Linked DNA regions of Bacillus pumilus. The protein of the gene in region 1 interacts with the protein of each later gene in a pairwise test. Links are inferred from orthologs where the notes say so. Each region holds a gene or a part of one and is shown in the gene's direction. Other genes may lie near its edges. The genes, in order: CKW02_RS06505 and CKW02_RS01540.

Region 1 (15,605 bases):
GTTGACGATCCCTTGAAGCAGCGTCATTGTCACCATATCACCGTTCGCAACGTGAGCAACTTCATGAGCGATTACACCTTCAACTGCTGCATCATCCATTTCATGAAGCAATCCAGTTGAAACGGCAACAAGTGATCTTCTCTTAGAAGGACCTGTCGCAAAAGCATTTACTTCAGATGATTGATAAATACCAACCTCAGGCATTTTAGAAAGGCCTGCTGCTCTTGATAATCTGTGCACGCGGTCAACAAGCTGCTGCTCATCATATGTTAATGAATCCTTTTCAGGGTTTAACACACGCACACCCATCATCATTTTTGCCATCCAGCGAGACATCGCAAGTGACATGAACGAGCCAACAAAACCAACAACTGCACTGAATACTAGCAGTGCCACCAAATTAATTCCACCGTCTGCTCCTATATAAGAACCAACACCAGTTGCTGCACTAATAACCGACAGTACAATACCAATCGTAGTGATAACAAGAATGTTCGTTAATATAAACAGAAATATTCTTTTACCCATACATAACCTCCGCTGTCATATTAAGTTCATTTGAACTTATTAATAAAATTATAAAAATAAACGTCTCAAATTGCAAGGAAAAAGGAATCATTCCTTCTGTTTATCATAACGGCTTAAGCCCCGTCACTTCAATATTTACGACTTTGCCACAGCTGAAAAGTGAACAAATTGTGACGCCGCGTTCTGTATTTTAGTTTATTTTGCATTTTCATCAAAAAGAGATTATGATGTTGAATTAGATCAATAATCACGTTTTTGACGTACAAATGAGGTGGAACATGGTGACTTTTAAATTAACGAGAATTGACATGACGAGACTTCTATATTCTCTAAAAGGAGAGGGAGATCTGACTCCGCTTCAGCTTTTGAATCTATCTGTAAAGGGCGATAAGGATCATGAATATGATGAGTTAAAGATCCCTTCGTTTTTTGAGAAGCTCGAACGGCGGAAGCAAAAATCAGAGCACGGTCTTTCTACAAATGAAATTGTTGAGCTTGGCAACTTGTGTGAGCTAACGTCTCTTAAATCGACGGCGATTCAAAATTGGATCAAGCGTGATATTAAAGATATGATTGGTCATCCAGAGCTTGGCAAGAAGTACTCCATTGATCAGGTCGTTATTTTATTAATTGTCAGGGATTTAAAATCAGTTTTTGACTTTGATGCCATTCGCATGATCTTATCTGCCTTATTTAACACGATCACAGATCGAACAGATGATATTATTAGTCCAATCCGTTTTTATGAAGCATATGCGCACGTCCTAGATTTTATTTATCACCATACACATTTTCCGTTAAAGGAAACAAATTTACGAGAAATGACTGAGGAGCAGACCGACATGCTCCATGAAGAGTTTACAGAATTAACGAAGAATCAATGGAATTTGATTAAAGGCATTATCAGTTCTACCGTCTTCTCTGTGTTCACTTCCCACTTGCAAAGTACAGCGCAAGAAATGATGTTTAATACGCTACAGGCGGCTAAATAAGGATAAAAGAAAACCGAGGTGATGAGGTCACCTCGGTTTTTTTGTGCAGCAATTGCCAGCATAATTGTACGCCGTTTTTTTCAAAATAAGAAGGCGCAACAAAGATGAGGTGAAAGGAGGAATATGGACATGGCAAATCGAAATCAGCTTCTTGTTCCTGGAGTAGAACAAGCATTAGATCAATTTAAATACGAGATCGCTCAAGAATTTGGCGTGACTCTCGGTTCAGATACAGTCGCACGTGCAAATGGTTCTGTTGGCGGTGAAATTACAAAACGACTCGTTCAACAGGCTCAATCACAAATGGGCAATCAATCTAAATAAAAACATGGTGAAATACGCCGGAGCTATTCTGGCGTTTTTTTATTGTTCATATGTGTGCTCATACCGGTTCTCACGATACGGGGACGGTGCACCTTTTCCTTGCTTCTTCATATGGTCTTTTTTTCGTTCAGCGGACGGCTGTTTCTGATCCCTGTCGTTTTTTTTTGCGTGCTTTTCAGCACCACCACGTGATGTGCCGTTTGGATTCCTTTTGTCACCAGGTTCCGTTGAGTGATTTTTTTTTTGTTCTTTATCGATAGAACGATCCTTTTCTTCCTTTATTTGATTGTCTTTGTTTTTATCATCAGGTTTTGTTTGGTGAGGCTTTTGAATAGATCCTTGCTCTTCCCTCTCTTGATCCTTCTGCTCTTTGTCTTCAGCTTCAGGAGCCTCTTGATCTGGCTTCATCTCTTCGCTATCGTCTGTCTTGACGTCTTCTTGTTTGTCTTTGTCTGCTTGATCTTCATCATCTTTTTTAGGCTCTTCTTCTTTGACAGCATCACTCTCTGCTGCGTCTTCATCCTTTTGAATGCCTTCTTGTTCTTTGTCTTGGATTTCTTGATTTCTGATATATGTGCCTGTTGAAATGCCTGCCTTTTGAGCTTTTTCTCTTGTTTCCAGGTCACTTTCTACAGTTTCTAGCTTGTAATCGCGCTTTTGATATTCACCAGAGATGGTGTTAATTTTACTTTTGACGTTGGTTTTATATGTATGGTCCTGCTTGTTTTCATAAACCGTTGAAATATAAATGCTCTTAGAGTGGTTCACATAACCTTTTTTGTCACAGTCATCTATGATTTCCTGCACAACCTTGGTCATGTCGTTTTTTTCTAAATCCTTCATACTAGCCAGTACTTGTTTCGCATCTTTATTCAGTGGTGTGACACCGATCACTTGATAATTGTGATCAAGCTTCAGTTCAAAGCTTGGATTAATGTCAATCGTCATATATGCATATGCTTTTTGACTTGAGAAAGATGGCATCATAGTAAAAATCACGACAATAATCGCTGCGATTGATAGGATTCCTGCATTTAATGGACGTAAACGAAGCAAGTCAAAAAAACCGGCTTTTTTTCTTTCGAGACGTGATTCATTCGGAAATGTCACTTCTTGACCGATTTTATAATCTTGCTGTTCATATTTTGTCCGCAGAAATTGTCCATCAGGGGTCAGCAGCGTGACATATTTTTTGTTTTTCTCTACTATAATGCCTCTTCTCATGAATTAAGCACCCCTTTAAGGTAATCTTTCAAATACACATAATCACCCGTCATAATGATCGCCATCGCAATGATATATTTTCTATTTCTCTCAATCGTTTTCCGGCTGACTTCCACTAGCTTTTCAAGCTGTTTGACTGGCAATTGTTTTTTCTGAAATAAAATGGTTCTGAGCTCATCGTGTTCAACGAGTGTGTGAGCTACTTTAATGGCATTTTGCCTTGCATCTGCATGCTTCGGTGAATGTTCAAGCAGCTCTTGAAACGTGAGACCGTATACTTTCAATCGTTCTTTAAAATGTTCAATTTCTTCTCTTCTGTGTTCTTGTTCAATTAAACGTCTATATTCGTTTGCAGACAGCTCTGCTTCAATCATGCTTTGAGAGTACTCGCCATTTTCACTTTCTTGCAGGTCCATTTGAACCGTTGGCGCATTTCTCGCTTCTTTTCGAATATAGTCGATCACTTTTCTTTTAATAATTAATTCTGCGAAAGCAAGGAGTGAGTTTCCTTTTTCGGCAGAGTATTTTTCTATCGCTTCATTAAAGGCAATTAAGCCTATGCTGAATTCATCATCTTTTTCATCTATATATCGTTTACAAACGGATGAAACCGTCTTAGCGACAAATGGTTTGTATTGCTCTATTAATGCATTTTGCAGCTCGATATCACCTTGTTGAATACTGATAGCCGACTGCTCTAATGTTTGCTTTTTCTTTCCTTTTTTAAACAAAAGGCTAAGCAATGGTTTCACCTCAGTTCTCCCTATATTACTCATTTATGATAGCTAATTTATGAGGGAAGCGCAAAGGAAGAAATGAGGAATTCAATTCCTGTTACTCAATTATGACAAGCATATCATCATCTACTTTACAGTGTTTCGTCTAAATGCAAAGAAATAAGGGGGTATCTCCCCCTTATTTGTAATATACGTGTTATGAAAATGAAATGATATTTCTTTCAAAAACCCTACTCTTCTAGGCGCGCATCTCTTGTTTTTCCTTGTTTTCTTGCCCACCCTTTCTTGATGGATTTGATAAAAACCAACCAAATGCTGCAATTGCGAGAAGCACTGTCCAGAAAATCACTTTCCATAATGTTGAATGAATAAAATGAGACGATACGACGCCAATGGCTGGATGTGACAGTGTATAAAGCGTGAGCTTCACACCAACCCATCCGACAATAACAAAAGCTGCTGTTTCTAGGCTTGGTCTTGTTTTAAGAAGTTTCACAAAGACAGTTGCTGCAAATCGCATGATGACAAGACCGATGATTCCCCCTAATAGAATGACAATAAATTGACCGCCATCAAGTCCACCGATTTGCGGAAGACTTGTTTTCGGCAAAGTTACGGCTAATGCGACCGCCGCTAAGATGGAATCGACAGCAAAAGCAATATCAGCAAGCTCGACTTTTACGACTGTTGCCCAGAAGCCGCTTTGCTTCATGTTTGTGTCTGATTCCTTTTTCTTAAATACGTGCGATTTTAAAATATGGTGAATGGAAATATAAAGAAGATAAATTGCACCAATGGCTTGAACTTGCCACACATCTACTAAAAACGAAATAAGAAACAGGGAACCAAATCGCATGACAAACGCACCCGCAAGTCCGTAAAACAATGCTTTTTTCCTTTGTTTTTCTGGAAGGTGTTTCACCATTACAGCCATGACCAGCGCATTATCAGCGGCTAAAATTCCTTCTAATCCAATCAGTACGAGAAGAACCCACCCGTACTCTAAAATAATTGCTGCATCCATCATCATTCCTCCTTGTTTTATCTATTGTCCCACAACAGTCAAAGGCTTATGAATGCAAAAAAGACCTTTGCCTGTAATGGCAAAGGTCTTGCTAGACATGTGATATGTAGAATCATGCCAACAAAGCCGATGGAACTTAAGTCCATGTAATGACGACTTTGTTTCCGGTAAAAACCGGACGCTACTCCCCTTTGGTGGGATTTAAGAATATTTAGATTACTTATATTTTAATCAATAGACACTGTATTGTCAACAGGGGACTTTCACCTCGGGTCCAGTAATTAGGCAGTTGGCGTTTCTGCTTTTCTTTTTCTACGTTTCAGCCATATATACATCACGAACAACAACACAATCCCGATCCCAATCGGCAGAAGATATGGATCTAACATTGCGCCAACCTCTTTCCAGTTCTCCCCGAGCACAAATCCAAGATACACATATACAAATGTAATAGGCGTAATCGCTAAAAACGTGTACAGGCAAAAGACCCACACATTCATCTTGGCAATACCGCACGGGATGGAAATAAGCGTTCTGACTCCTGGAATAAACCGGCCGCTAAATGCGACGAATCCACCATGCTTTTCAAAGAAGGCATCCGATTTATCAAGCGACTCCGGTTTAACAAAAAAGTACTTCCCATATTTATTTAAAAAGGGTCTACCGCCATAACGTCCTAACCAGTACAAGGTCAAAGGGCCAGCCACGCCGCCAATAGAGCCGGCTGCCACAACACCAATGAAGGCCATGTCCCCTTCTGAGACCCAGTAACCCGCAAGAGGCAGAACCACTTCAGCAGGAACAAATTCAATACATAATGCAAGGAAGATGCCAAAGTACGACAAGTTCTTAAAGGCATCAGCTAAAGAAATAATAAAATCTTCGATGTTTATCAATCCCTTTCACACATAATCGTTTAACTGATTCTATCTCTTTTAGAATCGCACATATATTAAACGAATAAAACCGAAGAAACGATTCACTTTTCGTCGTTTTTTTACATTAAATTTGATTTTACTATAAAAGACAGGTGAAAAAAAGTTGATTGTGGTATTTATGTGAAGGAAAAGTGAACACAGAAGCCATTCGATCCGATATATTAGGTATACGTCTGTTTTAAGATACTGGAGGTTTTCTTACATGACCCATTTAACAGGAAGCTACAATGGATGGCTTGTCTTTCTGTCAATCGCAGTCGCCGCTGTCGCCTCCTACTCAGCTCTTCATTTAGCCAGCCGAGTGGCACAGTCAAGCGGTGCAAAGAAAAAGGTATGGCTGATCGTTGGTGCCTTGATCATGGGAATGGGGATATGGTCGATGCATTTTATCAGCATGATGGCACTTCACGTGCGTGCTGGTATCACATATGAAACACCCTTGCTCATTTTATCGATTTTGGCATCTTTTGTCGGGTCCTTGATCGCATTCACAATATGCATTCAAGAGCAGCTCTCCACAAGGCGGCTGCTCATTAGTTCAATCACCATGGGCTCAGCTATTTGCAGCATGCATTATCTTGGAATGGAATCAATGGCCAATGTCTCAATCAGCTATGATCCAGTCCTCTTTTTTCTTTCGTTTTTCATTGCTGCGATAGCGTCTTTCTTTTCGCTTCATCTCTTTTTTCGGCTCCATCGATCCGGGAAAAAGCAGGAGGATCATCTGTTAAAAATAGCTGGTGCACTCGTGATGGGCGGTGCTGTTTCTGGCATGCACTATACCGGTATGGCTGCTTCTACTATGTTTTTTCATTCAGACGGACAGTCCCCTGGGGGTGGTTCTCTTGAACTATCACCATTCAGTCTGTCGATTTTCATCGGCTTAATGACACTGATTGTCCAAACACTGATGATTTTTGGAGCCTATATAGATCACCGAATCATGAAGCAGGCAGATAAGCTAAAGGAAAATGAACAGCGGTTCCAATCGCTCATCAAACATAATATCGATGGCATTATCGTGTTATCGGTCAATCGAAAGGTGCTTTCTGCGAACGACTCAGGTAAACAAATTCTAAAAATGTGCAATTCTTGGATTGGTGATGATGTCAGCCAATACGTCATGCCGACTGACATGTGGGAAGAATTTATTTACGAGTCAAAAAAAGCCATCACACGTGAAGCAGAACTAAAAGCAGCAGATCGCTTTTATTATTATCATGTCACTTACATACCTGTTCATGTCAACAATACGCTTGACAGTATTTATCTTGTCTTAAAAGATTTAACGCAGCAGCGGATTGCAGAAAAAGAAATTCATGTCATGGCACATTATGATGCGTTAACCGAGCTTCCTAATCGGCGCCACGCCATCAACCATTTAAGTGATGTTCTCTCCGCTCAAGAAGAGACAGGAACATCGACGGCTGTTCTGTTTCTTGATTTGAATCGTTTTAAAATTATCAATGATGCACTTGGTCATAACATAGGGGACTTACTTCTTAAAGCAGCTGCAAACAGACTGACGCAATGTTTACCAGACAACGGCTTTATAGCCAGACTAGGCGGGGATGAATTTTTAATGATCTTCCCTGACATGGGGCATGACACACAGAAAATTGAACAACTTTCTCAAAATATCATTCGGCAATTTGAGCGTCCTTTTTTCATCCAGAATCATCAGCTCATTACTTCTATCAGCATTGGAATCGCTATCTCACCTCAAAATGGCAAAGATGGGATGGAGTTAATGAGGAAAGCCGATATGGCGATGTATTTATCCAAAAAACATGAGCAAAGCCGTTATGAGTTTTTCACCGAATCAATGGAAAGATCAAGTGAAGATAGGTTGAACCGAGAGCTTGAGTTACGAGATGCCATTCAAAGAGAACAGTTTGTGCTTCATTACCAGCCGCAAGTGAGTGCGAAAACAAGACAGATGACTGGCGTAGAAGCTCTTCTAAGAATGAAAGCACCAGATGGTTCGTTAAAATCACCCGAGGCTTTTATTGAGCTGGCAGAGGAATCAGGACTGATCATTGATATTGGCAGATGGGTGATTGATACCGCATGCAGGCAGGCTAAAACGTGGTATGACAACGGGCTGAAAATTCCCGTGGCTGTCAATTTATCTGCAAAACAATTCAATTCTGAAGACTTAATTGATTTGATTAAGCTGACACTGAAAAAATACGATATGACACCGTCACTGCTCGAGCTTGAAGTCACAGAAAGTATGACAATGGACAATATCAAGCAATCAAAACAGGTACTGACCTCACTGAAACATCTGGGCGTTCGCATTAGTATTGATGACTTTGGTACAGGGCATAGCTCCTTAAGCTATTTAAAGGATTTGCCCATTCATCGCCTAAAAATCGACAAATCCTTCATCGAAGATATTTTAAATGATTCAAAATCTGAACAGATTACAGGTGCCATTATCGCGATGGGACATCAACTATCTCTCGAGGTCATAGCAGAAGGTGTTGAAACCTTTGCGCAGGCGCAGCTTTTATCTGCGCAAGGATGTGACGACTTGCAAGGCTTTTATTATGCAAAGCCCCTTCCAGCAAACGATATCGAAAAATTCATTGCCTATCCAGCGCATCAGCTGGACACATAAAAAAGGTGCCAATCATGGCACCTTTTCGTTCTATCTAAATAATAAATGTTGACTGTGAATACCTGCTTTTTTCAATAGACTAATCAATTGTTCTTGTTCTTCTCGCGAGAGGCCTGAGAAGGCACGCGCAATCCGGAGAGAATGAATCGGGTAAATTTTATCAAGATAACTGCGCCCTTTATCTGTTAAATGGGCATAAACCGACCTTTTATCCTTTGGGTCCTGCTCTCTTTCAATGAAACCATTTCGTTCTAATTTGTCAATTACGTACGTCACATTCCCGCTGACAAGCAGGAGTCTTGAGCCGATTTGCTGAAGTTTTTGAGCACCTCTTGTATACAGCAATTCAAGAACCGCAAATTCAGTTGGATTAAATCCATGCTCTTTGCTGTCTCTAATGCTGTGTTCTGAAACGCTTTTAAATGCTCTTGCAAATACCTTGTAAAGTGTCATTGAACGTTCTACTTCTTCTTCATTAAACGATAGTCTCATCACATATCTACCTCTTATAATATTTTTTTAACTTCAAGGCTTTCTTGCGGTGCAGTTGGAGCCTTTCGTAAAAAATAGAAGTACGTTTTTGAAAACCCTTTCAACCACATAAGTGACTCCATTCGTGTTATGTATAAGATTTCGATATAAACTTTTAAAATCCTTCTTATTTTTCACAACCATCTCGAAAAAAAGGTTTTTTAGCAAACCATCAAGATACGACACAGTTTAACATAATCTGTAAAGACTCTATGTTTCTTTACACTGTATTCGTCAAATTTCTACAAAATTCAATATTGCTATAACATTAAACAAAAAAAGAACCCTTTATGTGACATGCGCACATTTCAAGGGATTTTCACAAATCACGCTTTGTTTTGTTGAAAAAGAAGTGATACTCTTTTTTTAAGTCACTAATTGTCATGTTCTTGGCCGCACTAGGACTGTACACTCCTAATGAACAGAGCTGCTTCGTATAATAATGTCTTTCCTTTGCTAAAGCTTCTGTTAGGATACGCCGCACCGATTATCCCCTCCTATCAATTGATCTGGAGCAGGTGCTTATGAAGACCTTTTATACAAATCATTTTGTACAGCTCTTAGAAGAGCATGCGCATTCTGACCTGCAGCCTGCATGAATCGCTCCAGTAATTCATCCCTCTTCATATCTAATGCGATGATTTCTTTTGCCATACAGATGATCCGTGTTTGCTCCATCATATGCTCCTCCTCCTATTTCAACTCATCATCATTATATGCAAGCGTAGCAATCACTTCACATATGTTGTCAACTTTCCTTCCATCGTTTTTTCATTTTTATGTTTTTATGTTATATTTTCTAACAAACGATAGGTTTTTTTCGTTGTCATTCTGTATAATATGAAGAAAAGACTTGCAGGGGTGAGTATATGACGCAGGAAGATGCATCTTATAAAGATAAAAAAGTCATTTCAATCGGGATTGTCAGTGAATTAACAGGGCTATCCGTCAGGCAAATCCGATATTATGAGGAACGCAGACTCATCTACCCCCAGCGCTCAACAAGAGGCACGCGTAAATATTCTTTTTCTGATGTAGAACGATTAATGGACATCGCCAACAAACGAGAAGACGGTGTGCAAACAGCGGAGATTTTGAAAGACATGAAGAAAAAGGAACAGGCATTAAAAAGCGGACAATATAAGAAAAAAATGCTGGAAGGTCAAATTAACGCACACTTCCGGTACAAAAATCGATAAACAAATAAAGTTTAGCTGACTCTTTTAGGCTTTGTTCGTACTTGATTTTTGGTCATGGCTTAATGAAAAAGAGACAGCTTTTTTTGCTGTCTCCGTTATCAAACCAAAGCCCTTGGCAATGCCAAATCATACTCAGTGAAATAAGCTATATAGGCAAGGACATCCGTTTAAATTTACTTTTTTTAGGCGGTGTTCCACAACATTTCATTCTAAGAAACAACATTATATCAAATAGCGTTTTAGGTATATTGTTAAGTGCAGGCGATCTAGCGTTTATCCATTCGTTCAGGAATCGAAACAGTTCGTTCATTGATCACATTCCCCGTGTTTAACGTCGTTTTTGGTTCAATTAAGAGCAAATGAACTTCTTCTTCAGCAATTGGCTGATGTTCAATTCCTTTTGGAATCACAAGAAACTCACCTTCATTAAGCGCTATTTCTCTATCCCTAAAACGGATGACTAGATTTCCTTTCCATACAAAGAACATTTCATCCTCGTCATCATGGTGATGCCAAATGAATTCACCCTTAATTTTTACCATTTTCATGTATGAGTCGTTCAACTCTCCACTTATTCTAGGATTCCAATAATCATTTATTTGCGAAAATTTCTCTTGGATATTAACCTTTGAAATCAATAGATTCCCTCCTCATTTACTTGGAAACGTCTTTTTTATCTTTCTTAAGCTAGAACTCCCTACCTTGCAAATTCTCCTCCTCATGATAAACATCAAGGGACACAATGAGCATCAACCTCTTATATTATTAAGTTTACTTATTCTGTTGGATCACGTAAAATCAAAAAATAATGTATAGTTCATCACAATTTGTGATACAAAAAGGAGCATTGTTTTGGATATTACATCTTTGGAGATATTTAAAGCAGTAGCTATTGAACAAAGCGTTACAAAAGCTGCTGAGAAATTAAATTATGTACAGTCCAATGTCACTGCACGAATCCAGCGTCTTGAACAAGAATTAGGTGTTCCTCTTTTCTATCGATATCACAAAAAGATATCCTTAACGCCTGCAGGGCGAGAACTGTTGCCATATGCAAACAAATTACTCTACGATTTTGAAGAAGCGATAGAGGCCGTAAAGCTTTCCTCTACTCCGCGAGGTACTTTGCACATTGGATCTATAGAGTCTACCGCTTCGACAAGATTGCCCAGCATTTTCGCAGCATATCACAAGACATTTTCACAAGTAGAATTGAGCTTGTATATGGCACCTACTGTAGATCAGGTTCATGCTATTCTCAACTACAAGGTAGACGGTGCATTGGTTGATGGGCCCATTCTTCATCCCGACATTATTGAATATCCGGTATTGGAAGAATCACTTGTTCTCATTACAAGCTACTCCCAGGAGGAATTCCAGGTAGAATCAATTTTACATGAACCATTGCTTTCGTCATTTGCGCATTGCATCTATTTGGGGCGTTGGCAACGATGGTTAGAGAGCAATGGCTTTGCTCCGATGAAGGTAATGGAATATGGCACTTTAGAGGGCGTGCTTAAATGCGTTGAAAACGGGCTAGGGGTTACCGTATTACCAAAATCTATGGTTGAATCTCGGGTGCAAGGCAGATTTACCTGTCATCCTTTACCGGAACCACACAGAATCGTGCCAACTGTGTTTATAAGGCGCCGCGATTCGTACATGACCAGTGCCCTCTCACGGTTTATGGAATTATTGGGCATAACTCATATGTGATCGGGTCATTTGTGGTAAAAAAGAGGATAGATAGAGCGACATTCTTTCAGCTCTTCTATCCTTTTTACATAAAATTATTTTAGCTTTCATTGAGAGGAAGTGTCAGTTCCTTCAACGAGTCCTACAAAGTCAATCCGTACACCGCCTTTTTCGGGATCTTCTATGACCCGCATGGCCAGTGCCTTTTTCTCCCCTGTTTTTTCATCTTCGTAATTCGCATGAAAGACGTGAATGCTGGCTTCTTCCAATTGAAAATCATCATAAGAAAGCGTCTCTATGCCCCATTCTTTTTTCAGCTTTAGAATGTCATTTGGGCTTGGGACAGCACCTTCAACATAGATGTTTTCTATTTTTTGTTTATTTCCTTCGGTAATCGCTTCAATCATATGCTCTGCAGCCACTAGTCTTCTGTCTTTCCCCTCGTCTTCCCTTGAACATGCACCTAGCAATACAATGCACATTAAAATGAATAAAAACTTCTTCATTTTTCTCTCCCACCTTCTCCTTAAAATGTAAAGGATGGAAGCGCTATATGCAATCTTTATTCAAAAAAGACTGTAAAACGTCACGTTTTACAGTCTTCTTGCTACATCAGTGTATGAAGGAATGCAGTTGCAATTCCAAAATAGATCAGTAAGGATAAAATATCATTCAATGTTGTGATTAGCGGCCCAGATGCAATGGCTGGGTCCACGTTTAATCTGTGTAAAATAATCGGTACAACCGTACCTGCCATTGTCCCAATAATCAGTGTTGCAAGCAGTGAGGAACCGACAACAAAACCTAAAATCATATTGCCCTGCCACACCATTGCGACGACTGTAATAATAATGGAACAGACAATCCCAATGTAAATACTCGTTCTCAGCTCTCTAAAAATAAGGCGCATGATGGTTTTTTTCGTTAATTCTTCTTTTGAAAGCCCTCTAATGACGACGGCAAGAGACTGTGTCCCTGTATTCCCTGTCATCCCGGCAATCATCGGCATGAAGAACGCTAAAGCAACGACTTGCTGAAGGGTACCTTCAAAATAATTTAAAATACTGCCTGAAATCAGCCCAATGAACAAGAGCAAAATGAGCCACGGAAGACGGCGGTATGCCGCCACAAATGCCGGCGTGTCGAACGTGATATCTTTACCAGAGGCAGCAAACTTTTCATAGTCTTCGCCCGCCTCTTGAATCACAACATCAATGATATCATCGACTGTAACAATTCCGACTAGGACATTGTTCTCTTCCACAACAGGAATCGCAAGGAAATCATATCGTTCAATCAGCTTTGCGATTTCCTCCTGATCTTGAAAGGCTCCAACGGCAATGACTCTTGTAAACATGAGATCCTGTACCTTTTCATCCGGTTCACCTAAAATGAGATCCCGGTATGAGAGAACGCCTACAAGCTGTTTTTGATCATTAATCACATATAAATAGTTGATTGATTCCGCAATTTCAGCAAAGCTTTTCAGCTTCACAACGGCATCCTGCACTGTAAAATGCTGAGGAATCCAAACATAACGGTTGGTCATGATCCGTCCCGCTGTCTCAGCAGGATAATTCATAAGAAGCTGGACGGCCTTGGATTCCTCTGCTTCCATGTTAGATAAAAGCTGATCCTTTAGCTCATCCTCCATCTCATCAAACAAGTTGGCTAGATCATCGTTATCCATTTTGTTTGTGACGAAGGTCGCTTTGTCTTTACCTACTTTTTCAAGAACAATTTCTTGATATTCCCGCTCCAGCTCACCCATCATTTCTGTCACGTCATCGACTGGTAAAAAGCTGAGGAAGCGGCCGCGGTGTTTCTCTGGAAGCTCTTTAAATAAATAGGCCATATCATATGGTTGAAGTTCTTCCATGATGTTTTTAAATTCTTTTCGTTTTCCATCTCTTAGTAAAATAATGATGCGTAAAATGAGTTCATCATACGTAATATTTTGTATCATCGCTGTTACCTCCCCAAAGTCAGGAGATACCCGAATCCCTTAGAATGTGCGGGGGTCAGGATCTCCTCTATCTGATGTCTCAATCTGATCTTTTGACATATCCTCTATGTGTCTCGAATCGGGATGATCCATCCCCACACCTCCTTTTCTCATAAAAAAGCACCTTCAACCGAATGAAGGCGCTTTGTAAGCATGACAAATAAACACTTGCTCCTTCAATCGTAGAGCTTTAGCACTGTATGGCATAGGAAAAATCCAGCTGCATTAAAAATCACCTTATGTCGATGATTTCTGTTGACCCATTGGCGTCTTTGGACATTTTTGGGCAGCAGCGTATCTCCATACAGGAGCCTCACCTAACGAAGTCTCATATTGTTGACACACTGAGATTACAGAAAAAGCGCAGTGATGTCAATAAGCAAGATGCCAATTTCCCTTATGTATTCGCTTACTTTTGAAAAAAAGAGCGATAGACAAAGTAGACCATCGCCCTTTCATGTCTTTTATTCCTCTTCTGGCTGATTCATATCCTCTTGGGAGAGGAGATGAAAGGAATCATGCAAAAACAAAGCATATCCTTCTCCATCAGGATGCGGAACATATTCCGCATGGTCCATTGTTTGCTCTTCTTCTTTTTTCTTCATATTCTCTCGCCTCCTTTCCCGTAGTTTGTCCCAATGAAAAAACCTTACACATGAAAGTGTAAGGAGTGATTAGTACAAAACAGCTGAACTCATAAAGGTGCGGCGAATGTCACCATTGGCAATGCGCTGATAACCGTCGCTTTAGCTAAAAATGAATGATTGTTTACAGAAAAAAGCTCTCTCTGATTAGGGTACAGCCATTGATTGATAACACAATGTATAATACTAAGTATAAGAAATGAATATTGGGGGATATGATGATGAGCGAATCTACACTGAACATGCACTTTTCAAATGATTTATTAAAAAAAGTAAGAGAACAATTTTTATATATTGATGAGGATCCTATCCTAAAAAAGGAACGACTCTTTTTTGACAATGCAGGTGGCTCTCTTCGTTTAAAACAGGCAAATCATATATTTTCAATCATTGATGGCATCCCAGATTGTTCTGAAAGAAATCATAAAGCTGCAAAACACTTGATTGATATCCAAAAAAAGGGGATTGTTGATCTTCAAACCATTTTTAACGTGAAACAAGGAAGCTTCGCCACATATCTGACAGCATCACAGGCTATCTTTCAAACTACGGGTATCATTGCAGAACATATTCAAGGAACAAATATTGTCACAACATCCTTAGAACATCCAGCAGCCTATGACGCAGCTAGTTTTTATGCAAATAAATTAAACAAAGAGCTGAGAGTGGCCAAGTCTAATCCTTTAACAGGTGGAGTGAACGTAGAAGACATCTTGGCATTAATCGATCAAGATACTGTTCTTCTAAGCGTCATCTATGCTTCGAATATCTCTGGTGCTATTTTAGACATTGAACAAATTGTACAAGAGGCAAGAAAAAAGAAACCAAACTTATTTATCATGGTTGATGCCGTTCAACATGCACCTCATGGTTTAATTGATATTGAAAAAACACCTGTGGATGTGATAAATTTTGCCCCATATAAATTTTTTGGTGTTAGAGGCTGCGGGATTGCTTATTTATCGGAAAGAGCTGCTCTTCTCCCTCATCATAAGTTAAAAGGAAAGAAAGAAACTGAATGGGGTCTAGGAACTCCAGCACCTGCTCATTATGCGGCTATTAGCGCAATTGTTGATTATGTGTGCTGGCTTGGAGGTCATTTTACAACAGTGAATGCCAGACGACAGTTATTCGCAGC
Region 2 (15,570 bases), 1.0 Mb from region 1 along the record:
AAGCAGGTGCAGTCGCAGTTCCGCTTAGCTGGCAGCTTACTTCTTTTGAGCTGGAAGGTATTTTGAAAAAAGCAGAGCCAAAGGCTTTATTTTTTGACCGTGAATTCCGTGACATCATTGCGGCAGTGAATGTGTCTTTAGAAAATTGCCTGATGGTGGAATCCGGTGTCAATGCGAAAACAACACAGCTGTTTGAAGACATGTTGGCTTCAAATGATGGAAGTAACCTTGCTGAAGAGGTATCAGAAGAGGATCTAGCGATGATTTTATTCACCTCTGGGACAACGGGAAATCCAAAGGGCTGTATGGTCGGACATGGACGAATCTATCAATTTTTAACAAGACATGGGAATCGAGGATTCGATCTGAAAGGAAAACGGTACTTGGCGAGTCACCCTCTGTATCATATGAGTTCGATTAATCATCTAATCGCAGCTGCGATTGAAGGATATACGCTTGTCTTCTTACATGATGCAACACCGAAGCGCATTTTAGAAACGATTGAGAAAGAAAGAATTACGTTCATGATGGCTTTCCCATCAGCTTACACGTACATGCTAGAAGAAATGAAACGCGGTTCGTACGATCTTTCATCTTTTGAAATTGCGATTTCTGGCGGTACGAAGGTGCCGGTACGCTTAATTAAAGATTACAAAGAAGTAGGCATTCAGATGATGCATGGCTATGGAAGTACCGAAGCATGGGTTGTGAGTGCGTGGCATCCAGCGATGGGCGAGGATAAAATGGGCTCTGCAGGTAAAGTGGATCCGGATGTAGAAGTGAAAATCATGCACCCTGAGACAGAGGAGACATTGCCAGCTGGAGAAATTGGCGAAGTCGTTATGAGAAGCCCATTCTATTTTCTAGGCTACTATCATCAGCCTGACGCTACAGAGAAGGTGCTGAAAGATGGCTGGTTCCATATGGGAGATGCAGGCTATCTAGATGAAGACGGTTTTCTTTTCATCACAGGGAGATACAAAGATGTGATTCTGTACGGTGGGGATAATATCTACCCTGACCAAGTAGAAGAGGTCATTGATCAAATTCCAGGTGTGATTGAATCAGCTGTCATTGGGGTGCCAGACGAATTATATGGTGAAGTGCCAAGTGCGTATATCGTAAAAGACGATTCTGTCGATTTTTGCGAAGAAGATGTGGTGAACTATTGCCAGGAACGTTTGGCAGATTACAAAGTGCCCTCCATTCATTTCACACAGGAGCTGCCAAAAAACAAGCTTGGTAAAATCATGAAGAAAGATTTACGTGAATTGGTTGTGAATGCGTAGTACCTATTCTGCTATAATGAAATTTGAATGATTTTTTGTTTTTCTAACGTTTTGGAGGGAAAGGGTTTGCGACATATTCTACGTAAGAAACACATTCACGATTTGTTAGAACAGAGCAGGCAGCAAAAGGTAAAGAAAACGCTAGGCGGGCTCGATCTCACGCTCCTTGGTATAGGGGCAGTGATCGGCACGGGGGTCATGGTGTTAACCGGAATTACAGCGGCTAAGGATGCAGGGCCGGCTGTCATTTTTTCCTTTGCCATCGCAGCGATTGTGTGCAGTTTGGCAGCACTTTGCTATGCAGAAATGGCTTCAGCACTGCCTGTATTCGGCAGTGCGTACATTTATTCATATACAACGATGGGTGAGCTTGTCGGGCATCTAATGGGATGGACGTTATTGTCCGTTTATATGCTGACTGCTTCAGCTGTCGCCAGTGGCTGGTCGAGCTATTTCAACAGCTTGCTTGAGGGGTTTGGAATTTCGATTCCCCATCAATTTTTAGCGGGACCTGAACAAGGCGGATATATGAATCTGCCAGCCATTATCATTGCCTTACTGATTGCGTGGATCTTATCTAGAGGAACGAAGGAAAGTAAAAAATTCAATAATATCATGGTGTTTGTGAAACTCGGTATTATTGTTCTTTTCATTGTAGTAGGCGGGTTTTATGTACAGCCATCCAATTGGCAGCCGTTCATGCCGTTTGGTGCAGAAGGCGTCATTGCTGGTGCTGCTGCTGTGTTTTTTGCCTTCTTAGGATTTGATGCGATTTCTGCTTCTGCAGAAGAGGTGAAAAATCCACAGCGGAACCTGCCAATTGGCATTATTGGCTCATTACTCATTTGCACGATCATTTACATTGTCGTTTGTTTGATTATGACAGGTATGGTGCACTATACAAAACTGAATGTCACAGAGGCGATGTCCTATGTCTTGCAAAGTGTACATCAAAATAGTGTAGCCGGTATTATTTCTGTCGGTGCGGTCATTGGATTGATGGCTGTGATTTTCGCCAATAATTATGCAGCAACTCGAATTGCCTATGCAATGGGACGAGATGGTCTTTTGCCGAAAGTGTTTTCGAAAACAAACAAAAGCGATACGCCTGTTGCAAGCATATGGATGATTGGCGGCATGACAGCTGTTATTTCAGGGTTTATTGATTTAAAGGACTTGTCCAATTTAGCGAATATCGGTGCTTTATTGACGTTTGCAATGGTGAGTTTATCTGTCCTCATTTTGAGAAAGACACATCAGCAGCTTGAGAGGGGATTCCGGGTTCCATTTGTGCCGGTCTTGCCGATTATTTCAATGGGCTGCTGCTTGTTCCTTATGTTCAACTTACCAGGCCGGACGTGGCTTTACTTTGGTGTTTGGCTGTTAATCGGTGTTTTCATGTACGCAGCGTATTCAAACAAACATAGTGAATTAGCGAAATCTTCATGAGAAAAAGGTGCAAATCCGTTGACGATTTGTGCCTTTTTTCATACGATTTGGGATAAGCTATAAAAGAGAAGATGGACGGAACAAGAGGAGGATGAGGGGTATGATTAGTGTTAGTCCTTATATTGTGGTAGACGATGTGAAGGAATCTCTTCAATATTATCAAGGGATTTTTGGCGGTGATATTCATATTTTAAATGAACATCAAGACCGTGTGCTGCATGCAGAACTGCACCTTGGAGAATCGCTGCTTCACTTTTCAGATACGTTTGACCGCACACCAAAGCCCGAGAATCTCAGATTGATTATGCAGTTTGACAATGAAGAAGAACTAAAGGCTGTATATGAAGCGCTAGAAGCTGATGGAGATGTACTGGTCGAATTACAGGATACGTTCTTTGGCGCCCTTCACGGGCAAGTACAGGACCGCAAAAATGGGTTGATCTGGGTGCTGAATTATATGAAATAAACCAAGACCTTCACCTTCGTGAAGGTTCAGCGTGTAGACAAACCCTCGCATTCGGTGTCAGTCCTGCGTGCTGGTGCTCACGAATGACAAATTCGCTCCGCGCCAGTACTCGTCCTTTCTAGACTGCAAAGGTTTTCTATCACGCTGAAAAGAAGACAAAAGGCTAAAATCAAGATCATTTTAGCCCTTTGTCAACAATCTGGCCCTTCACCTTCGTGAAGGTTTTTTTGGGAGTGCTTTTATTTTCTGAAAAATGGGAAATATGCTATGTTGGAAGAATAAAGAACAAGGAGAAAGGTGGCAAAGGGATGGAGCAAATTGAATTTCAATCAATCCAAACAAATGGTGTAACACTTCACACAGCAATAGCTGGACCTGAGGATGGCCCGCTGCTTATACTGCTGCATGGATTTCCTGAGTTCTGGTACGGCTGGAAGAACCAAATTATGCCCCTAGCCGAGGCAGGCTATCGTGTCGTCGTTCCTGATCAAAGGGGCTACCATCTAAGTGATAAGCCAGAAGGAATCGAATCCTATGTATTAGATCAACTGAGAGATGATATTGTAGGGCTGATTAAGACGCTTAGTCCGAATCAAAAGGCGATTGTGGGTGGTCATGATTGGGGCGGAGCAGTTGCTTGGCATTTGGCATCCACACGTTCTCAATATGTAGAGAAACTAATCATTGTCAACATGCCGCATCCGCGGGTGATGATGAAGGTTCTTCCATTTTATCCCCCGCAGTGGAAGAAGAGCTCCTATATCGCATTCTTTCAGCTTCCGAATGTGCCAGAGGCAGCTCTTCAGGAAAATCACTTTCAAAAGCTGGATGAAGCCATTGGGCTGACTGCAAGACCCCATTTGTTCACGAAGGAAGATGTATCAAGCTATAAGCTGGCTTGGACGCAGCCAGGTGCCATGACCTCAATGCTGAATTGGTACCGCGCCATCAAAAAGGGCGGCTTTGAAAAGCCGATATCAAAGCGCATTTTAGTACCTGTTCGCATGATCTGGGGGATGGAGGACAAGTTTTTAAGCAGAAAGCTGGCGAAGGAAACGATGAAGATTTGCCCAAATGGACAACTAATTTTTGTTGATGATGCTTCTCATTGGATCAATCATGAAAAACCAGAAGTGGTGAACAAACTCATACTCGAATTTTTGAACTAAAGAAAGAAGCTCTGATCAGAGGGGGAAACTCACTCTTGTCCCCATAGAAAAAACACCTCCATGTTTTTTCGGATCACAACGATCCGTTTTCAAACTTGAAGGTGTTTTTTATTTGTCTCATCTTATGGGGTCAGTCCCAAGAGGACCAGAGCTTTTTTGATTTAACCGATTCGATTCTTTTTCAACGAAGCAGGTTCGTCGTCCCAGCATTCAATTTTCTCATTGTTTGGAACGACATTTTTATAAAAGACAGGATCCTTGCCTTCTTTTTTCTGTCTCGTATAATCCTTCAATGCTGCAAAGGCGACCTTAGACAGCATGGTGATGGCGATGAGGTTGACGATGACCATGAGTCCCATGAAGAGATCGGCTAGACCCCACACGAGAGGAACAGTAGCAACTGCACCGAAAAGAACCATTCCAATAACGGCAATTCGATAAATGTTAAGCCAAACTTTGTTGGCTCCAAGGAATTCAATGTTCGTTTCGCCGTAGTAATAGTTACCGATTAATGTACTAAAGGCGAATAGGAAAATCATGATAGCAAGGAATCCAGAGGCCCATGGTCCAATGCGCTGACTGAGTGAAGCCTGTGTTAATTCAATTCCTTGCAGGTTCGTTGTTTTGTATGCATCAGAGAACAGGACAAGGAAGGCTGTGCTTGTACAAATAATTAATGTATCTGTTAACACGCCAAACGCCTGAATTAATCCTTGTTTTACAGGGTGACTTGTCACAGCTGTTGCTGCTGCGTTAGGTGCACTACCCATACCAGCCTCATTCGAGAAAAGACCGCGTTTAATCCCTTGTAATAATGCGCCGCCTAATGTTCCACCAGCAAACTGTTCAAACCCGAAGGCGTGTTTCACAATCGTACTGATGACACCAGGAAGTTCAGTGATATTTGTCACAATAACAAAGAATGCAATTCCGATATAGGCTAGAGCCAGCACAACGACAATGTATTCAGAAGCTTTTGCAATGGCTTGGATTCCCTTGAAAATAATTGCTGCAAAAATAACAGCCATCACAATACCGACTGTTAAACGGTCTAATCCAAAGGAGTTTTCAAAAGCGACAGTAATTGTATTTGATTGCACCGCATTAAAGACGATTCCAAAAGAAATTGTAATCAGAATCGCAAATAAAATTCCCATCCAGCGCTTGTTTAACCCTTTTTCCATGTAATAAGCAGGTCCACCGCGGAATCCTGTTTTATCTTTCACTTTATACACTTGGGCTAATGTACTTTCAACAAAGCTTGAGGCAGAACCGATAATGGCTACGATCCACATCCAGAAGATTGCGCCAGGTCCACCAATTGCAATGGCGATGGCAATCCCTGTAATATTCCCTGTTCCTACACGTGCCGCCATACTGATGGCAAATGCTTGGAACGGTGATATCCCTTCTTTTTCTTTTCTTCCTTCTTTCAGGACACGCACCATTTCTTTAATCATTCTCACTTGCAGGAAGCGTGTTCTATATGTGAAGTAGACACCAACTCCAAGTAACAGAGCAATGACAATATAAGTCCAAATAAAATCATTTGTATGTGTTAAATAAGATAGCAAAGCTTTTTCGTTCATAACATCACCTCTTCGAATTCATGACTGTTCATTTTAAAAAATACTGAGATCCCACTCTTTTGCGAGCTTTTTCAGCATCATGACACCGGTAATACTATTTCCGCAATCGTCAATGGCGGGACCATAAATGCCGATTCCGCAGCCTGTTTGAAATGGGAATTCTCTTCTTGCGCTTGGCGGAACGCAAGCCATAATTCCTCCAGACACACCACTTTTGGCTGGAACGCCTACGAAAGCAGCAAAATTACCAGACGCATTATACATGCCGCATGTCAGCATCAATGCCTTTGTTAGTCTTGCGATATCCTTTGGAATGACTTGGACCTGTTTAAAGGGATGATAGCCATCACTTGATATAATCAGCCCAATCAAGGCGATGTCCTCTGTTGTAACCTCGATGGAACATTGCTTTAAGTACACTTCTAATGTGTCCTCGACATCTGATTCTAAGTAATTGGTTTCTTTTAAGTAATAAGCAAGAGCACGGTTGCGGTGCGCAGTTGCCCATTCTGATTGATAAACCTCTTCATTAACAGAGGGACGCTTACCTATTAAGTTTTCGATTAAATCGAAAATATATGCTAGCTTTTCTGTAGAAGTCTTTCCGGGAAGGATGGAGGATACGGTAATAGCTCCAGCATTAATCATTGGATTAAAGGGCTTCCCTGGTTTATGCATCTCAAGACGGTAGATGGAATTAAATGCATCACCAGTTGGCTCTACATCTACCCGGTCCAAGACGTATGGTACGCCTCTTCCTAAACAGGCAGCTATAAAGCTGATGACTTTTGAGATACTTTGCAGGGTAAAGGGAACGTCCCAATCACCATATCGTACAGATGATCCGTCTGGGCCTATCACGCTGATACCAAGTTGAGAGGAATTCACTTTTCCGAGTGCTGGAATGTAGCCAGCATTCTGTCCGTTTTTGTAATACGGACGTATTTCTTCTGCCCATTGATTAACAGAAGACTGGCATGCGTGTTGTGTATTATTAGAAATTGCTGTTTTCATACGATTCCTCCAATCAAAAATCAAAAAGTACCCTATTGAATTGGCGGATGACAAAAAATGCGATCAAATAGGCACGAAAACATGTTACACATCTTCAAAGAACTTGTCATGCGCTGCTTGTACCACTCCTTTACACCTAAATATATGTTGAAATGAAGGCTTTGGCGGCGAAAAAACAAAAAGGGTTTTTAGTGAAAATTCAGAAAACGCTTACATAGAGTTTCACTAAAATTGTTCATTCAATTTATCTTGGAAACTACACAATCTGACGAAAATCTACAGAAAAACTTACAAATAAAAATCGGTTTGTCGATCATTGTCTAAACAATTCCCATTATTGTAGACAATCACCAAAATGCTGAATAGCTGAAAGGTCACCATGGCGCCTCGGTGAATAGTCATAAAAAAGGATTTTGAGGAAAGAAGGAGCCGTAAAAATTATTTTTTTGTACGTTGTGAAGAAAAGAGTCTCCTTGTATACTGTGGCTATGCAAAAAGGGGAAGGGATGTCAGTCATTTGAGTTTAAACCAGCTTGTTAAAAAAGACGCATTCATATTAATTTTTATGGTGGTTATTGTGCCGCTTGCAGGAGAACTGAAGTTTTATCCTGTGAATGAAACGTTCCGGATCAGCTTTGGGGCACCTGCGTTTTTCTTTTGTTTATTACTCTTAAGGAAATCTAGACCGTTCTTGCCCGGGTTTTTAACAGGCGCAGCCATTGTGCTTTTTCGAGTAGGTTTAGATCTGATGCAGCATCATGCTGATCTCGCTACATCATTTTATCAGCAATTCCCAAGTTTCTTTTTTTATTTTACATATGCTTTCTTGTTCTTTGCCGTCCGTACGGGACGTTTTAAACAGCGTTCTATTTTTATTGGGATCATTGGTCTCATGATTGAATTAGTGGCTGATTTTGTTGAGCTGTTTGTACAATTTTTAGTGTTTGATACGACGATGACGCTATCAAAGCTGAGTGATATGTTTCTCATTGCGTTTGCTCACAGCTTTGTCGTAATCAGCTTTTTTAATATGATGAAGCTGTATGAGGCACAATCAAGAGAGAAGCAGATCATGAAACAAAATGAGCATATGATGATGGTCATTTCAAATTTATATGAAGAAACGGTTCATTTAAAGAAAACGTTAAAACATACAGAGCATATTACGCAAGAATCATACAGGCTTTACCGTCTCTTGCATGAACACGAAGCAGGGAAGAAAGTGAGTCAGGAGCTGTTGAAGCTCGCAGGAGAAATCCATGAGGTGAAAAAGGACAATCAACGTATTTATGCTGGGCTTTCGAAGCTGATTTCTAAGGAAAATATGCAAGACTATATGAAGGCGGAAGAGCTCGTTCAAATTGTCCTTCGCATTCAAGAAAAGTATGCGCTCTCTCTAGGGAAAAACATCTCCTTTACATCTGATATAAGAGGCATTCATTTGCATGATTATCATGTGTTCATTTTCTTATCGCTCATTAATAATTTAATGGCAAATGCGGTTGAAGCCATAAAGGATGACGGAATGATCTCACTCGTATTGAAAGGAAGTCATGATAAAATAGAGATTCGGATTGAAGATGATGGCCCGGGGATTCCTGAAAAAATGAGAGAAATAGTATTTGATCCAGGCTATACTTCTAAATTTGATGCATATGGAACACCATCAACTGGGATTGGCTTATCCTATGTGAAAGAGCTGGTTAAAGAGCTTGGCGGTACAATTAAAATCGAACAAAGAGAAACAAAGGGAACGGCTTTTCAGCTACTCCTTCCTATACAAAATTTAATACAGAGAGGGTGAGTGTATGCGATTTTTCATTGCAGATGATGATCGTGCAATACGCTCGATTTTAGGTCAAATCATAGAAGATGAAGATTTGGGAGAGGTCGTGGATGAAGCCGATGACGGAGTGGGATTAGAAGCACATTCATTGAACCTAAAAAAAATAGACATCCTTCTGATAGACCTTTTAATGCCTGCTAGAGATGGCATTCAAACGATTCGTCATATTCACCCTGAATTCAAAGGTAAAATCATGATGATTTCCCAAGTAGAGGCGAAAGAGATGATGGCAGAAGCCTATGAATTAGGGATCGAATATTATATTCATAAACCTGTCAATCGAATTGAGATCGTCAGTGTGATTCGAAAAGTCATAGAGCGGATCAAGCTGGAGAAATCGATTTACGATATTCAAGCTTCCCTTCGCCATGTGCTGCCGTTAGAGCCAGTGACTTCTCATAGCACAACGGGTGCTGGGTTGAAGAAAAGGACGATGAAAGAGGCGGGGGAATTTCTCTTATCCGAACTAGGAATTGTTGGAGAGAGCGGATCTAAGGATTTACTAGAGATCCTGATCTACTTATATGAAACACAGTCAGCCAATTCTCATGAGGTCAATTTCCCGCCGCTAAAGCAGCTCTTTATCAAAACAGCGGAGAGGAAGCTGGATCATGGGGCGACCGATGTAGAAGTGATGAGGGAAGTGAAAGCGGCAGAGCAGCGGATTAGACGCGCTATTCATCATTCCTTGAATCATTTTGCTTCACTAGGATTAACAGATTTCTCGAATCCTAAGTTTGAGCACTATGCGTCGAAGTTTTTTGACTTTACCGATGTCAGCCAAAGAATGAAAGAAATGCAGAAGACCTCTTCATCCACAGGATCAACGGGCAGAGTCAATACGAAGAAGTTTGTTCAAATCTTTTATTTTGAAGCAAAGCAGCTATTTGAGGGAATGAGCTGAAGAAAATCTATTGGAATGATTGGAGAAAATAAACAGAAAAAGACCGCTATTCCTATGATCTGTCGTGATCTTCAAGTATCTTTATTATTTAACTGATCATTCTGATTTTTCTTTTTTCTTGAAAATAAAACTCTCTTGTGCAATCGTTTGTTAAAATAGTGAAGTTAGACTAGAATGTCGGAGGTTTTATTTTGGGAAAAATTAAACGAAATGCGCTCTGCCCATGCGGAAGCGGAAAAAAATATAAACATTGCTGTGGTCAAAAGTCAGGCGGAGAACAAACGTCTGAGCTTGTGTTTAAGGAAGCTGTACAAGTTCAAAAGGATTTAATGAATTACGCATTCTCTAAACATCAGAGAGCCATCAATCAATTCATTAATGAGTTTTCTTTTCTTGCAGATATGGATAAAGAAACGCAACAAATCTCAGTCTTTCATTTGAGTGTATGGGGCATCTTCTTCCGTCCATTAACGGATCAGAAAGAAACCATCTTCCAAGAATTCCTGACAAAGAAAGCGGAGGATATTACCCGTCCGAAAACAAAACAAGTGGTTCAATCATGGACAGACATGGAGCCATCTTTGCTTTTATTAAATGAAAAAACGGACGAGTCTCTTTACTTTGAGAATATGGTGACAGCTGAAAAGGTTGAAGTAGATGTAAAACCGGATCAAACAGTGCTGCCTGAAAAGGGAAGTCTCGTGCTTGGATTCCCTGTTCAATTTGAAGAAAAAGCAGAGTTTTTCATTCAATATACGATGTTTGCGAAAGAGTTTACAGATACGCTTCTTCTTCAAGTACGTCAGCTTGTTGAAGCATATGAGGCAAATGGAGGAACGCGCAGCACATTTATGAGAGAATCATTCCCTGACGTGTTGAAGTGCATGTTTGCAAAGCAAGAAGTAGAAGAATCAGAAACATCTGCTGAAACAGAAGGCGATACAGGTCTAACAGCAGATCGCATGGACTGGGCAAATGACGTTCAACTGGAAACAGCTAAGCTGATTGAAGACGGAATGAAGGAACACGGGGACCAAAGCTTGACTGATGGCGCTTTAACTGTGTGGAAAGCCTATTGTGATCAGAAATCACCTGTGATCCGTAAAGCAGCATCATTTGCTGCGGGAATCGAATATTACATTCACTCACTTGCAAGCGATGCCCCGCTTTCTCAAGCGCAAATAGCGAAAAAGTATGGCATTAGTGCGTCTACTGTATCGAGCCGTTTTAAAGATATTGAAAAAGCGGTGAAAGAAGAGCAAGAGGCGACTGTATAGCATCAGAAAAGACGCGGCACCTTCATTGGGCCAGCGTCTTTTTTAGTTCATGATTATCTTGTTTTAATAAAACCGCTCATGTACTGCGATGTATTGTAATCGTTAAGGTCAATTTTCCACTGACCATCCCCATTACGTTTCATTTTCACTTCGTATTCAGCCGGGCTGGAGACTGGAGGAAGCTTTTCGAATTCAGATGCGTACAAGTTTAAGCTTTTCTTATACAATTCTTCTTTAGAGCGGATCTTGCCGTTGTAAAACTCGTCTCTTTGCTTGTCCAGCTTGTCTTTTAAGTTAGAAGCATCAATGCCTGTTACTTGAGCGACAACCTTCGCCTCGTCATTAGAGATGGTTTTTACACTTGTTTCTACTTTGGTTTTATCCTTCATGGTGTCTTGAATCCGTTTGTACATAGACAGGATATCACGGTCACTTACTTCATTGCCGTACATCCCAGCGCTTCTTTTGAAGTCTTTTACGAACATGTCGTGGTATTTATTCACGACATCGGATTGGTTGTCACCTGTTAAATCTGCAAATTGATCGTTCTTTTTGTCAAATACAATGATATCCGTATAAGCGGATAGCGCTTTTGCAGGGTTATCCAGCTTTTTCGCTGTATCCAGTATTTTGTTTCCATCTAGGTCGATTTCGATCGAATCACTGTTTTTCTTGATGCTGTCTTGGTACACGAACTGATATTTTTTCCCTTTGTCTACTAGGAAATAAAGAGCACCTGATTGTGATTTTCCTTTGTTCAATGAACCAAGGTCAAGACGGTCTTTACTGCCGTAAAATTTTAAATCAGATACTTTGGCATCGTCCTGATAAAGGGAGAAGTCAGAGCTATATAATGATAGAGCTTTGTCACCTTTGTTTGTAATCGTCAGGTTGATTTTTAGCACCAATTCATTGTCTCTTAGCGTAGTTGTTGAGTCTTCTGGTAACGTATATTCGTAGCTATCGACTTTTACCTCTGCTGTTTTTGTTGATTTTTGATCAGTGTTGCTTGATTTTGCTGAGCTCTGGCAAGCTGCAGAGATGATCATCACGAACGAAATCATGAGGAGTGCACTTATTTTTTTAAGATTCACAGTTGATGCTCCTTTGCTTTTCTTTCGTCATTTCATTCCCGCTATCTGACTATGAAAAAAGAAACAGATAGGATGGTATATTCGGGTGTTGCAGGGGAAAATCTCCTTATGACGATTTGCACTTTTCATTCTATCGAAATTCAATCATGATGAGGAATAGGTTTTAGTCCCTATCTTTGAAAGAAATTTACACAAAAGCCAATAATAAAAGGAAATTCGTAAGTCTAATATACCGGTTAATAAGAATTGATTTGTAGATTTATGATCGGTTTTAAATGTTTTTTACGTAAAAATCTTGAAGTGAGGGTGTTGCTGCTTCAGAGAGCAGGATACTTGAATGTTGGAAAGGGTTCGTGGGAAAATAAGGATGATTAAGCAGATAAGGGAGATGAGCTTTTGAAAAAGGTAACGCTTGGACGAACTAATTTACAGGTGAATCCGATAGGGCTTGGTACGAACGCGGTAGGTGGACATAATTTGTTCCCGAACCTGAGTGAAGATGCCGGACGAGAGCTTGTGGAGACAGCTCTTGATCAAGGTGTCAATTTCTTAGATTCTGCTTTTATTTATGGACTGGGCCGTTCAGAGGAATTGATTGGTGAGATTATTGCCAAAAGAGGCGGTAGAGAAAACCTTGTCCTTGCGACAAAGGGGGCTCATAAAGAAGTAAACGGACAAATTGAATTGGATAACAGCCGAGACTTTTTAAGAGAGCAGGTCGAAAATAGCCTGAAACGACTGCAAACAGATTATATTGATTTATACTATATGCATTTCCCGGACGGCCGGACACCGCTGGAAGAAGTAGCAGGCACATTAAAGGAATTGAAGGATGAAGGGAAAATCAGGGCCATTGGTGCATCAAATCTTGATTTTGAACAGCTTCAAGCCTTTAATCGAGATGGCTACTTAGATGTGCTTCAGTCGGAGTATTCTTTGCTGAAACGTGAGGCAGAGCAGGATCTTCTCCCATACTGCGTCGAGCATCGTATTTCCTTTATTCCGTATTTCCCGTTGGCGTCAGGTTTGTTGACTGGTAAATTTACGAAGGATGCCACATTTGATGATATTCGAGCAAAAGATCCGCTTTTCCAAGGCGAGGCGTTCCTTCAAAACCTCGAAAAAGTAGACAAGCTGAAGGCAATTGCACAATCAAAGAACGCCGAAACGGCACACGTTGCACTCGCTTGGCTTTTAGCACAGGACGGCATCGACGCCATTATTCCAGGTGCAAAACGAGCTGAGCAAGTTCAGCAAAACCTAAAAACAAACGAAGTTCAATTAACAAAAGAGGAAATCAATCAAATTGACCACATTTTCTCTTAATCAAAAAAGGTGCTTGGCTGCACCTTTTTTTTATGACATCGTGAGAGGGATTTTGATGACAAGCCGCAAATGTGGAGAACGGTAAGTGAAATCAAGAGTACCGTCTGCCTTTTCAACAAGCTGATGAATGATATACGTGCCCATTCCTTGATGATCCCCGCCTTTTGTCGAGCGGCCAAAGTTTTTAAACAAATGGTCTAACACGTGTTTTTCCATTCCTTTTGTGCTGTTCTCACAATGGATTAAAAAGAGCCCGCTCCGAATAGAGGTCGTAATCGAGATGCTGCCCTCTTTCCCGGCTTGCTTCGCTTCAATCGCTGCGTCTAGGGCATTATCAAGTAAGTTTCCAGTGAAACTAACCTGATCCGCCTTAGAAAAGGGAAGCGATGAAAAAGGCGCTTGAAGGTCTAGAGAAAGGTCGATGTCCTCTTTTTCAGCCCGTTGGAAAAAGGAATGCAGGGTTGAGGCCAAATAGGCATTTTCTCCTTTCATCCAAGGGAAATGTTTTACGTATTGCTGAATCAAATCCTTGATCTCGTGCTCGTCGTTCGACGCGGAAAAGGCATTTAAATGTCTAGCTGTTTCATGATGTTTACTGCGCAGCTCAAGCAGCAATTCATTGGTTCTTGATTCTGCATTGATCAGCTCTTGAAGCCGCCCGTTTAATCGTTTCTCCGTCTGCATCATCTTCAATGAAAGGATATCTGTTGTCATGATGATGATCAAAACTAAAAGAGAGCTCAATCCATTTCCTTGCGTCAGAAAAAGGGAAAGACCTGCACAGGTAAAGAGCACAAAAGCGCCCAACATCACATAACCACTCACCTGAGGCAAAAACCTTTTGTATATGAAAAATGTATAAAGACAAATCACACAAAAAGTGAGGAGCCACAGCACTCCTGATGATAGCGGCAGAATAGCTTCAGCAGCTGCATGAAACGCAAGACCTAGCCATATGAGAGCATACATGCGGAATCCAAGATAGAAAGCGTTCACGTTCGTTCTCCTTAAAAATAGTATTTCTTAAAGTATTCTAATTGCTGCTTGGTTATCATGGCTTTTTTATCTGTACCTTCAAAAGACACGATAAATGAATTTTTGGCATACGCCGAGAAGTTCTTAATGTAATGAATATTGATGATAAACGATCGGTGGGAGCGGATAAAATCTTTTTCAGCTAGATCGCCCTTTAACTCGTTTAATGTCTGATATGTTTGGATATCTCCTGTTGTTGTGACAATGGTGGTTGACCTGCCTGTTCGCTCAACAAAAATGACATCCTTCTTTTGCAGCACATGAATATCTGACTGCTGTTTAATGAGAAGCCGTCCATGAATGCTTTTCTCCTGCTTGGTGGACATGTAGCGTTCTAAGGATTTGGCAATTCGATCGGCTTGGTAGGGCTTCATAATATAATCGTGAACATTTAAATCAAACGCATGGACCGCATATCCGCTGTTTCCTGTCATAAAGACAACATCGACATTCAGTGCATGAGAGTGAATGAGATCCGCTAATTCATAACCGGACATTCCGGGCATTTCAATGTCTGCGAACAACAGATCAATATCTCCTTTTTTGACCTTCTCGTAAGCATCCTCTGCTGACTGCGTGACAAAGACAATCTCCACAGTCTCCATTCTGCCTACAATGGCATGCAGTTTTTCTAAATCTACTCGGTAATCGTCAACGAGACCTACTTTTATCATAAAAATCACCTATGACTCATCGTATTATTTGTCTATTTTATCATTTGTTTTTTAAAATAGATCATTTCAAGACAGAAAAAGGACGTTTCGCGACATTTTTATGTCAGGGAAGCGTTATTTTTTCTATCATAGACTTAGAAAGTTGAAAGGGGCGAACCACATGATTACTCTCAGCGATTGCAGCTGCTGGTTTAAAGATAAGAAAAAAGTCGTGAAAGCGATGAAACATATGACGTTCTCCGTGAAGGAAGGGGAAGTCGTTGGCATCCTAGGAGAAAATGGTGCAGGGAAAACCACGTTATTACGCGCCGTAGCCACATTGTTAGAACCTACGCACGGATCAGTCACTGTCGCAGGCTTTGATACGGTGAAAGAATCAACGGAAGTGAAAAAGCGAATTGGTGTCTTGTTTGGCGGTGAGACAGGGCTTTACGATCG

Evidence for each region.
Region 2: the proteins of CKW02_RS06505 (region 1) and CKW02_RS01540 interact in binary tests that used the Bacillus subtilis proteins (3 or more experiments, as listed by UniProt). The link is inferred for Bacillus pumilus from one-to-one orthologs.

Annotation. Positions count from the first base shown.
Region 1 is NZ_LT906438.1:1,293,016-1,308,620, reverse strand. What follows is about bases 8,583-11,458. They hold CKW02_RS06505 (MerR family transcriptional regulator), read left to right. Parts: upstream 8,583-9,793; coding sequence 9,794-10,123; downstream 10,124-11,458. Other genes in these bases: CKW02_RS06495 (LysR family transcriptional regulator), read left to right, coding at 10,976-11,458; CKW02_RS06500 (cupin domain-containing protein), read right to left, coding at 10,390-10,761; CKW02_RS06510 (hypothetical protein), read right to left, coding at 9,447-9,605; CKW02_RS06515 (hypothetical protein), read right to left, coding at 9,244-9,408; CKW02_RS06520 (MarR family winged helix-turn-helix transcriptional regulator), read right to left, coding at 8,583-8,888. In the rest of the region: protease HtpX, read right to left, coding at 1-528; CKW02_RS06555 (DUF1836 domain-containing protein), read left to right, coding at 807-1,520; CKW02_RS06550 (alpha/beta-type small acid-soluble spore protein), read left to right, coding at 1,650-1,844; CKW02_RS06545 (anti-sigma factor domain-containing protein), read right to left, coding at 1,884-3,068; RNA polymerase sigma factor SigI, read right to left, coding at 3,065-3,820; CKW02_RS06535 (TerC family protein), read right to left, coding at 4,044-4,829; CKW02_RS06530 (DedA family protein), read right to left, coding at 5,111-5,725; CKW02_RS06525 (bifunctional diguanylate cyclase/phosphodiesterase), read left to right, coding at 5,970-8,393; more of CKW02_RS06520, read right to left, coding at 8,424-8,582; more of CKW02_RS06495, read left to right, coding at 11,459-11,839; CKW02_RS06490 (hypothetical protein), read right to left, coding at 11,926-12,324; mgtE (magnesium transporter), read right to left, coding at 12,426-13,784; CKW02_RS20250 (hypothetical protein), read right to left, coding at 14,288-14,428; CKW02_RS06475 (aminotransferase class V-fold PLP-dependent enzyme), read left to right, coding at 14,689-15,605. UniProt on the Bacillus subtilis protein: Transcription regulator that actives the transcription of genes required for nitrogen assimilation such as nrgAB (ammonium transport), nasABCDEF (nitrate/nitrite assimilation), ureABC (urea degradation) and gabP (GABA transport), during nitrogen limitation.
Region 2 is NZ_LT906438.1:263,722-279,291, forward strand. What follows is about bases 6,796-9,636. They hold CKW02_RS01540 (ATP-binding protein), read left to right. Parts: upstream 6,796-7,493; coding sequence 7,494-8,780; downstream 8,781-9,636. Other genes in these bases: CKW02_RS01535 (glutaminase), read right to left, coding at 6,796-6,976; CKW02_RS01545 (response regulator), read left to right, coding at 8,785-9,636. In the rest of the region: CKW02_RS01510 (class I adenylate-forming enzyme family protein), read left to right, coding at 1-1,289; CKW02_RS01515 (amino acid permease), read left to right, coding at 1,356-2,738; CKW02_RS01520 (VOC family protein), read left to right, coding at 2,839-3,204; CKW02_RS01525 (alpha/beta fold hydrolase), read left to right, coding at 3,513-4,373; CKW02_RS01530 (alanine/glycine:cation symporter family protein), read right to left, coding at 4,535-5,962; more of CKW02_RS01535, read right to left, coding at 5,996-6,795; more of CKW02_RS01545, read left to right, coding at 9,637-9,726; CKW02_RS01550 (SEC-C metal-binding domain-containing protein), read left to right, coding at 9,918-11,003; CKW02_RS01555 (DUF4352 domain-containing protein), read right to left, coding at 11,057-12,097; CKW02_RS01560 (aldo/keto reductase), read left to right, coding at 12,494-13,423; CKW02_RS01565 (sensor histidine kinase), read right to left, coding at 13,454-14,419; CKW02_RS01570 (LytR/AlgR family response regulator transcription factor), read right to left, coding at 14,431-15,132; CKW02_RS01575 (ATP-binding cassette domain-containing protein), read left to right, coding at 15,293-15,570. UniProt on the Bacillus subtilis protein: Member of the two-component regulatory system GlnK/GlnL that positively regulates the expression of the glsA-glnT operon in response to glutamine.